DNA from 3 places in the Nesiotobacter zosterae genome. Region 3 is predicted to be linked to each of the others. Evidence: predicted binding sites of a transcription regulator. Region 3 holds the regulator's gene; each other region holds the start of a gene.
What was found. Region 3 encodes PhoB, which activates phosphate uptake and scavenging genes when phosphate is short. Its sites were predicted from a motif close to TGTCATNNANCTGTCAT; they were not measured.

Region 1 (3,274 bases), on a different contig from region 3:
CTTAAGCTCATATGGGATGGCTTAGTCGGCCTTGGTTACTTTTGAATCTGGCTGCTTCTGGTACTTGTCATCGCTTACAATGATGATCAGCGTATGGATGAAGTCCCGAAGGGGCATATCATACTGGGCAGCCAGCTGTTTCACTGTCGTATCCGGATCTTGCACCTCAATACCGGAATGGCGCAGATCATAAAGCAGGTCCACCGTCCTGCGGTCCAGCCGTTCAGCGACGACCGCAAGTGGCTCCTCGGAAACCTGAGAAACACGCACCTCCAAAAAGCGCTCGTAAGTGCGCCCGTCAAAGGCGTAGTAGACCAGCGGAAAACCGAGTATGGACAGCGCGATTGCCCATGTGATCAAGCTACTGCGGAGCTTGGGCCACAACGTCCGTCGGTTCAGATATGCATGCACAACGCCTGGGATTATGACCAGCAGCAACAGCCATTGGCGACGAAACTCATATTCTTCACCATGGGAGAACCAGTAGGCACCAAATAGCAGCACCACCATTATGCAGAACAGGCAACCGGCCAACACCAGTGTGTCTCTGTAGTGGTGAAGCTTTGTAAACATGGATGGCTCGGCTGGAAATATCATACCGGACTCCGGTCCGACGACTCAGTAAACATGACATGCACCCGCATGTGCCCCATTAGTAACCATTCTTCGGCCTCGTAGAACTTGCGCAAATTGTCGCGAGGTCAAATGCGCACACTGTGGGTATTTCTAATGGGTCGCCATCAAATGGCTGCTTTTGAGGGAGCACAAAAGCAATCACTGCGAAATATCAGAGTTGCTGACCTATTTTTTTACTCGATTATGCAAGAAAAGATAAAAACCGCGCATTTAGCTCAAAGATAAAATGCCGTGATATACAATCATAATTGAAATTTCACGTGTATTTCCGAGTAGTTTGCACGACTTGGAGGACACGACCTAAATCGTTTTAAGCTGCGAACGATCTTTTCACAAACTCAAGGCAAGAACGTCAAACAACACAGAGCAAAAAAGGCAACCCGCAATAAAAAAGCGCCAGAGCTGAGCTTTGGCGCTTTGAAAAATTAGGATGCTACGAGAAGCTAATGCAATTCCTTTTCGGTTCTAAGCTTCGAAATCTCATCCTTGATCTGGAGCTTGCGTCTCTTAAGCTCGGACAACTCAAGGGAATCTGTAGAGGGATGGTGAGCAGCGCTTTCAATTTCGCGCTCAAGGGTGGCATGACGGCGTTCGAGTTCGGACAGATGAGAGTGGATGGACATTGGTGCAAATCCTCCTGCCGTTGATGTCATTACCCTGTCATCTTGGCACTAAAATTTCAGCTTGTCGAACCATGAGTGGCTGTAATTTTAGGGTGATATACAACGCAGAATAACGCGGCCTCTACTTTAAATGATCTGCATCAAATTACTTCACCGTTTAAGGACCATTGAATGAAGAACGGGATAGGGTGTTAACCAGAGAAGCACCTGATAACGCGGCGTGATATTTCTGAAGCAGAAAATCTTTTCCACCTTTGCCCACAAAACGCGGTATACTTGCGCAAATCAGAGGTCGCAGAAGGCTGCGACGCCATGACACACGAAAGCTGCACTGAGAAATGTCATCCGTTGAGCCCTTCCAAAACGAAGTACGGCAAAAACTTGTCGAGTTGCGTCTTGAACACCGCGATCTGGACAGTTCGATTCAGGCTCTCATAGAGACTGGCCGGGCCGACATGCTTCAGCTGCAGCGCATGAAAAAGAAGAAGCTTCAACTCAAAGATCACATCAAACAGCTTGAGGCTCAGCTACGCCCGGATATCATCGCGTAGCGCTGAAATTCAGCCCAATAGCATTTGGGCTTCAACCGCTTGCGCGAAGGCACTTCATGCCTATAATCCGCGCATCTTTTCACCGCCAGCGAAGGAACGATTGATGGCAGAGGCCAGCCGCCCACCCGTTGCTATTATCATGGGAAGCCAGTCTGACTGGGCTACAATGAAGAACGCCGCCGACACGCTTGATGCCCTCGGCGTTAAACACGAGGCCAAGATCGTTTCTGCCCACAGAACACCAGAGCGGCTCTACGAGTTTTCAAGGAACGCCCGCGAGGACGGTTTCAAAGTCATTATCGCAGGCGCCGGGGGAGCAGCACACCTGCCCGGCATGGCCGCTGCCATGACCCCACTGCCGGTGTTTGGCGTTCCTGTCCAATCCAAAGCCTTGAGTGGTCAGGACAGCCTGCTTTCCATCGTGCAAATGCCCGCGGGAGTGCCAGTGGGAACATTGGCCATTGGCCGTGCAGGCGCTGTAAACGCCGCGCTGATGGCCGCCGCAGTTCTCGCACTGAGTGATCGCGAGCTGGCCGACAGGCTGGATGCATGGCGCGCCAACCAGCGCGACTCTGTTGCAGAAGCGCCCGTAGACGAGACAGACCAGTAAGGATTTCAGATCATGAGCACCTCTGAAAAGGTTCTGAAGCCTGGCGATACCATTGGCATCTTGGGTGGAGGCCAATTGGGACGAATGATCGCGCAGGCCGCGACACGACTCGGCCTAAAGTCCCACATCTACTGTCCAGATGCGGACAGTCCAGCGTTTGATTGCGCCGCAGAAACGACAATTGCGGCCTACGACGACCTGGAAGCATTGGAAAAGTTCGCTGCTAGCGTATCAGTCGTCACCTACGAGTTCGAGAATGTGCCCGGCGAAACAGCTGACTTTCTGGAAGCGCGGTGCACCGTACGCCCCGGTCCACTGGCGCTCACCGTTTCTCAGGACCGGCTTGCGGAAAAAACGTTCCTGCGTGAGAAAGCAGGCGTTGCGGTTGCGGGCTTTTATGCCGTGGACACTGATACGGATCTGAAGACAGCCCTGTCATTTTTTGATGGACAAGGTGTGCTGAAGACACGGCGCTTTGGATATGACGGTAAGGGGCAGGCCATGATCCGCTCCGAAGAGGATGAGGCCAACGCCCTTGAAGTAATTGGCGACCAGCCTGCAATTCTGGAAGCCCTGATCCCGTTTGACAAGGAAATCTCCGTACTCGTGGCTCGCGGCGTGGATGGCGACATCCGCTGCTATGATCCTGCTGAAAACATTCACACAAACCACATTCTCAAGACCTCGACCGTGCCAGCGGACATTCCACGGGAAGTCGCAACCGCCGCACTGGAGATGGCCGCACAGATTGCAGCCGGTCTTGAATATGTGGGTGTCATGGGCGTTGAGATGTTTGCCGTCGCCAATGAGGAAGAAGGCTACGATCTCTTGGTGAACGAGATCGCCCCCCGCGT
Region 2 (3,274 bases), on a different contig from region 3:
GTTTTCTCTCGCTCTACAATCTGCAAAGCAACATGATTTCCGCCGGCACGCCCATTCGTCAGGTCCATGCCTCACTGGCACGGCAGGGAATACGGGTTTTCGAGCTGCACGGACCGGAGACGGACTATCCAACTGTTGCGCGTTCCCGCATGTTGGTGCCAAAGCAGTTTGAGCTTCGGGCCCCCAGCGGACGGATTATCGAAATGCGCAGCACCCCCATTCCCGATGGGGGGCATGTCACCATTCATTTGGATGTAACCGAGCAAAGGTCTGCAGAGGAGCGGGTGCGTCAGGCCCAGAAGATGGAAACCGTTGGCGAGTTGACCAGCGGTCTGGCCCATGAGTTCAACAATATCCTTGCGGTCATTGCAGGCAACCTGAACATCATTGAACGCGGGTTGAGTGATGATCCGCGCCTCAAAGAGCGGGCACACAAGGCCATGGGGGCCGTTGAGCGTGCAACCATGCAAGTTGAGCGCTTGGTGATGTTTTCCCGCCGGCAGAAGCTGTCTCCGGAGGATGTAGAGATCAATGAACTCATATCCGGACTGGTGCAGCTGTTCCAATACTCCTTGGGGCCAGACATTGAGGTGGAGACCGAGCTGGAAGCGGATCTTCCAATGATCAGGGTCGATCCTGTCCAGTTGGAAAACGCGCTGATGAGCCTTGCCGTCAACGCCAAGGATGCCATGGAGAAGGGGGGCACGCTCACCATTTCCACCGCCACGGGACCGGATAACTCGATTGAGATCACCGTCGCAGACACGGGAATCGGCATTTCTGAGGAAGCCCTTCAAAAAGTGATCAACCCGTTCTTTACCACCAAGCCCGCAGGCAAGGGCACGGGCCTTGGGTTGAGCATGGTCCATGGGTTCGTGAGCCAGTCTGGCGGCTCCATTGACATTACAAGCGAGCAGGGCAAGGGCACCAAGGTTCTGATGCGGTTTGGGGCCTCTCTTGAGCATGTGAGCCAGCCCGGCATTGATGTCCGCACACCACGCGGTCAGGGGGAACTGGTGCTCGTGGTCGACAATGATCTGGGCGTTCTGGATGTGACGGCAGCTCAGCTTGAAGCGCTTGGCTACAACGTGGATACCGCAGCGGCTGGCGAAGAAGCATTGGCAAAGCTCAAGGCAAATCCGGAGTTTAAGCTGCTTTACAGCGAAGCCATGCTGCCGCGGCCATGGGATGGCGAAGCGCTGGCAAAGGAGGCAAAGGGCCTCAATCCAGATCTCGCCATCCTTCTGACCAGTGCGGAACTAGGGGCACTGGACCACGTTCCCCATGAGTGTTTGCAAAAGCCGGTTCCAGAGCGCGTGCTGGCCCGTGCGGTTCATGACCAAATCCGGAGGAAGGCGTCCCAGTCTTCTGCCCATCAGACCTGAAGCCGTTTTCCTTTAACGTTCCAGAGGTCATGGTCGTTTGTCTTGTTTTGGGACAGAATGGCCGCGTTCTGAGCCAACCGCCGTCTGGCTCCAGTCTCATCTGCTGAATCGCGCGTGTGTTGTTGAAAAGGCCTTGATAACGCGAGGTCAGGCCGCTTTAGTCCACTCTTCCTATGCGTGCAAAAACAGCGTTTGAAGACGGGTGCTTACTGGAAATTAAGGGGATTTGGTTATCTGGCAAAACGACAGCGCTCTCAGGCCATTAAAATTTTACTCGATTCAGAAAAACGCCGTTGGGCTCATGGTTTATGAGAAATTCTCCCTGTCATCGAAATGAAATTTTTCTCGATAAGTGCTTGTACGTGAGGGGCATATGGGATGACACAAATCTTACACGGCAAAATAGAAAAAACTCGTCATGAACCTGTAATAAATCTATGGCTTCTCGTGGCCTCAAGTTAATCACCGGTTAGGAAATTGTTGTGATCAAGTTTGAGGCCGTAAGAAAAGAATTCGGGAACCACGTTGCCGTACAGGGTGCGTCTTTTACTGTCGATAAGCCTCAGATGATAGGGATTATTGGACGCTCCGGTGCTGGCAAGTCTACGCTTCTGCGTATGATCAACCGCTTGACACCGGCCACATCCGGCCATGTCTACGTTGATGGTCGCGATGTTCTGGCTCTCAAAGGCAAAGAAAAACGCCGCTGGCAGCGCGATTGCGCCATGATCTTCCAGCAGTTCAACCTGGTGCCTCGTCTGGATGTTCTTACCAACGTGATGCTGGGTCGCCTCAACGACCACGGCACGATCGCAAGCTGTCTGAAGCTGTTCACCAAGGAAGAGCGCATGCAGGCACTGCTCAAGCTGGAGCGCTTGGGCATTGCGGAAACGGCCCTGAAACGCGCCGAGCACCTGTCCGGTGGTCAGCAGCAGCGTGTGGCCATTGCCCGTGCGTTGATGCAGAACCCGCAAATGCTTCTGGCCGATGAGCCGATCGCCTCCCTCGACCCGATGAATGCACAGGTCGTCATGGATGCGCTCAAGGCCATCAATACGGAAGACAAGCTAACGGTTATTTGCAACCTGCATACCCTCGATACCGCTCGGAAATACTGTGATCGCGTCATTGGGATGCTGCATGGCGAAATCGTCTTTGACGGCACGCCTGATGGCCTGACAACAGAAGTTGCACGGGAAATCTACGGCGCTGATGAGAGCTTTTCCGAAGCAACCACTTCTACTGCGCTGAATGTCGGTCCGACATCAGCCGTCGCCTGAGAATTGCCAGCCCGCAGGATCACTGCTTGCGGGTAGGGCACGCCTTTGCAGAGGCGTTACTGAACTCATATCGAGTAAACTTGGAGAGCTGTTCAATGAAATTCGCTGTTAAACTTGCTGCAGTTGCTGCTGTCAGCATCGCCGCTCTTGGTTCCACCGGTGCAATCGCCGCTGAGCCAATCACAGAATTCCGCATCGGTCTTCTGGGTGGTGAGAACGAAGCAGACCGTCTGCGCAACAACCAGTGTCTGGTTGACCGTTTTGAAGAGCTGCTGGGCGTTCCAGTCAAGCTGTTCCCAGCAGCGGACTACGCTGGCACCATCGAAGGCCTGAAGGGCGGCAACCTGGACTATGCTGAGCTGGGCGCATCCGGTTACGCAGCTATTTACCTGGCTGATCCGAAGGCTGTTGAGCCAGTTCTGACAACCCAGCAGGTTGATGGCGCAACTGGTTACCACTCCATCATGGTTTCCCGCGCAGACTCCGGCATCGAAACCCTGGAAGACATGAAGGGCAAGCGTCTGGGTTACGCTGATCCTAACTCCACTTCCGGTTATCTGGTTCCTTCCGTCGCTTTCGACCAGATGGGCCTGAACGCTGATGAGTACT
Region 3 (3,274 bases):
CGCAAAAGCAACGTGACAGCCCTGATCGGCCCATCTGGCTGTGGTAAGTCCACGTTCCTGCGCTGCTTGAACCGTATGAACGACACCATCGACATTTGCCGCGTAGGCGGTGAGATCGTGCTCGACAACGAAGACATCTACGATCCGAAGATCGACGTTGTGGAACTGCGTGCCCGCGTTGGCATGGTGTTCCAGAAGCCGAACCCGTTCCCGAAGTCCATCTTCGAGAACGTAGCTTACGGTCCGCGCATTCACGGTCTGGCACAGTCCAAGAGTGACCTTGAAGAGATCGTTGCGACATCGCTTCAAAAGGCTGGTCTTTTTGAGGAAGTGAAAGACCGCCTAGATGAGCCGGGCACTGGCCTTTCTGGTGGTCAGCAGCAGCGTCTTTGCATTGCGCGTGCAATTGCAGTGTCCCCGGAAGTCATTCTGATGGACGAACCATGTTCCGCGCTTGACCCGATCGCTACCGCGAAAGTTGAGGAGCTGATCGACGAATTGCGTGAAAACTATACCATTGTTATCGTAACCCACTCGATGCAGCAGGCCGCCCGTGTCTCGCAGCGCACTGCGTTCTTCCACCTCGGCTATCTGGTGGAAGAAGGTAAGACCAATGATATCTTCACTAACCCGAAGGATCAGCGTACTCAGGATTACATCACTGGTCGTTTCGGCTAGCATCTCGATTAACTGCGACAACTAACAGGTAAAAAAATGAGCGATCATATCGTCTCCTCTTTCAATGAGGACCTGAAGGATCTGGCGAGCCGTATTGTTGAGATGGGTGGCTTGGCTGAAACTCTCGTCAACGACTCTGTGCAGGCGCTTCTGCGCCATGACCTGGCTCTTGCCGAGCGCACCATCGAAGCAGACAAGCGACTGGACGAAATGCAGATCCAGCTCGAAGAGCGTTGCATCGTGGTCATCGCCCGTCGCCAGCCAGTAGCGCGCGACCTTCGCGAGATCTTTGCTGCCCTGCGCATCTCCAACGATCTGGAGCGCGTGGGCGACATGGCAAAGAACATCGCCAAGCGCGCTCAGGCAATCGAGAGTGACTTCAATAACAAGACACTGGCAGTAGGTGTTGAACACATGGCTGAGCTGGCTCTTGCTCAGCTGAAAGCTGTTCTTGATGCCTATACCACCGGTGATCTGGAAGCTGTCGAGCAGGTACAAAAAGGAGACAAGCAGATTGACTCCATGTACACTTCTCTCTTCCGTCAGCTTCTGACCTACATGATGGAAGATCCGCGTAACATCACCATGTGTGCGCACCTTCTGTTCTGCGCAAAGAACATTGAACGCATCGGCGACCATGCGACCAATATTGCGGAGAACATTTACTTCATGGTTTCTGGCGACCACTTGCCTGCAGATCGTCCCAAGAAAGACGAAACTGACGTAACGCTGCCATAAGCTGTGCTTGATGTGAAAGAGACTAACTGGAATGCCTGAAATTCTGATCGTGGAAGACGAAGAGCCGTTAAGCCTTCTTCTGCGTTACAATTTGGAAGCTGAAGGGTACAAGGTTGACGTTTGCGACCGCGGTGATGAGGCGGAGCTGCGACTACAGGAGAGTCAACCAGATCTCCTTCTTCTGGACTGGATGCTCCCTGGCCTCTCCGGCATTGAATTGTGCCGACGCCTGAGAGCGCGGACTGAAACGGAACGCATGCCAATCATAATGCTCACCGCGCGCGGTGAGGAATCTGAGCGGGTGCGTGGTCTCGCAACGGGGGCGGATGACTATGTGGTCAAACCGTTCTCCATTCCGGAGCTGATGGCACGCGTGCGTGCCATCTTGCGCCGCACCAAACCTGAGAGCGTATCTACCGTTCTCAAGGCCGGTGACATTGAGCTGGATCGTGAAACCCACCGGGTCCATCGGACGGGCAAGGAAATTCACCTTGGCCCTACTGAGTTCCGCCTGCTGGAATTTCTCATGTCCTCACCGGGGCGTGTGTACTCCCGCGAGCAGCTCTTGGATGGTGTCTGGGGGCACGACGTTTACGTGGACGAACGCACAGTGGACGTACACGTTGGACGCCTGCGCAAGGCAATCAACAAGGGGCGGATGAAGGACCCGATCCGCACCGTTCGCGGTGCAGGCTACGCCTTCAATGACCAGTTCCTGAACAGCTGATCAGATGCGGGTGCCTGCCGCAGACAGAGCAGGGCACAGCATTTTGAAAGGCAAAAGAAAGAACCCCGTCACATCGTGGCGGGGTTTTTCATAGGCTCGCCCGGCGCTGCTGGCCAAACCCTTGCGCCTCATGTCCCTGCATACCGGCCTCCGCCTTTGTCGTAAGGCGCCGCTTTTCCAAATGCGCCCGGGTTGCCTGCAACACGATGGCAAGGCCAATGATGATCACGCCGACACTCTTCCTTGTCAAAGATGGCGGGCTTTCTCTCATAATGGGAGACGCTGCGGATAGTTTGCGGCGTATGGTTCGCGCCAACACTTGTGGGGCGGCAGACCATTAGCTTGACAGGATTGCCGAACAGTGATCACTGGCACGCGTCTTTATGCGAGCTGTGAAAGAGATATGATGGCAAAGGTTGCTCTGATTTTGACCGAAGGGTTTGCCGACTGGGAGTATGCGCTGATTGCGGGTACTGGCGGTCCTTACTATGGAGCGGAAACGCGTTTTTTTGCCCATAGAGCAGGCGAGGTTACCTCTCTCGGCGGGTTGAAGGCCATGGTGCCTCACGGGCTTGATGAGCTGGCAGCTTGGAAGCCTGAGGTTGTTGTTGTCGTCGGCGGCAGCATTTGGGAAACCGAAAGCGCTCCGGATATTGCTGATCTTCTGGCCCGGTGTCACAAAGAGGGCGCGACCATCGCGGGTATTTGCGGAGGTACATTGGCGCTCGCACGTGCCGGGTTGTTGAACGGTGTCGCCCACACCTCCAATGCTCTGGAGTTTTTGCAAACCCACGTGACGGACTACAACGGCGCAGAAAATTACAAGGAAACGCCAAAGGCAGTATCCAGCGACCGAGTTGTTACTGCGGCCGGAACGTCCCCTGTGACTTTTGCTGCTGAAGTTCTGAAAAGTGCTGGGGTTCCTGAAGCGGCATTGGGTGAATTGCAGAACTGGCTGGCCGCCGAACATGCGTAAGCGCTCAGGGCCATGATGGATGTAGTAAAAAAGCCGCCTCATTGGGCGGCTTTTTGAATTCTTTATAGCTGTTGCTCAGGCGCTCTTGCGTTCTCTGCGACGGTCGTTAACCGGCTGATACGCGATCGTGCGATGATACTCGCAATAAGGAGAGG

Region 1: a site for PhoB is predicted at 1,284-1,300, ahead of Q3Y58_RS17910 (YdcH family protein). Genes of this name have one in related genera too.
Region 2: a site for PhoB is predicted at 1,800-1,816, ahead of phnC (phosphonate ABC transporter ATP-binding protein). Genes of this name have one in related genera too.

Annotation. Positions count from the first base shown of each region.
Region 1 is NZ_JAWXVZ010000014.1:82,686-85,959, forward strand. Features, by position in the region: gene Q3Y58_RS17900 (sulfite exporter TauE/SafE family protein) at 1-45, shown strand, start outside; gene Q3Y58_RS17905 (hypothetical protein) at 22-597, opposite strand; gene Q3Y58_RS17910 (YdcH family protein) at 1,080-1,259, opposite strand; gene Q3Y58_RS17915 (YdcH family protein) at 1,598-1,810, shown strand; gene purE (5-(carboxyamino)imidazole ribonucleotide mutase) at 1,914-2,420, shown strand; gene Q3Y58_RS17925 (5-(carboxyamino)imidazole ribonucleotide synthase) at 2,433-3,274, shown strand, end outside.
Region 2 is NZ_JAWXVZ010000018.1:42,564-45,837, forward strand. Features, by position in the region: gene Q3Y58_RS19055 (PAS-domain containing protein) at 1-1,385, shown strand, start outside; gene phnC (phosphonate ABC transporter ATP-binding protein) at 1,868-2,665, shown strand; gene phnD (phosphonate ABC transporter substrate-binding protein) at 2,761-3,274, shown strand, end outside.
Region 3 is NZ_JAWXVZ010000003.1:313,688-316,961, forward strand. Features, by position in the region: gene pstB (phosphate ABC transporter ATP-binding protein PstB) at 1-678, shown strand, start outside; gene phoU (phosphate signaling complex protein PhoU) at 715-1,416, shown strand; gene phoB (phosphate regulon transcriptional regulator PhoB) at 1,448-2,143, shown strand; gene Q3Y58_RS06195 (hypothetical protein) at 2,232-2,372, opposite strand; gene Q3Y58_RS06200 (DJ-1/PfpI family protein) at 2,550-3,119, shown strand; gene Q3Y58_RS06205 (GcrA family cell cycle regulator) at 3,195-3,274, opposite strand, start outside.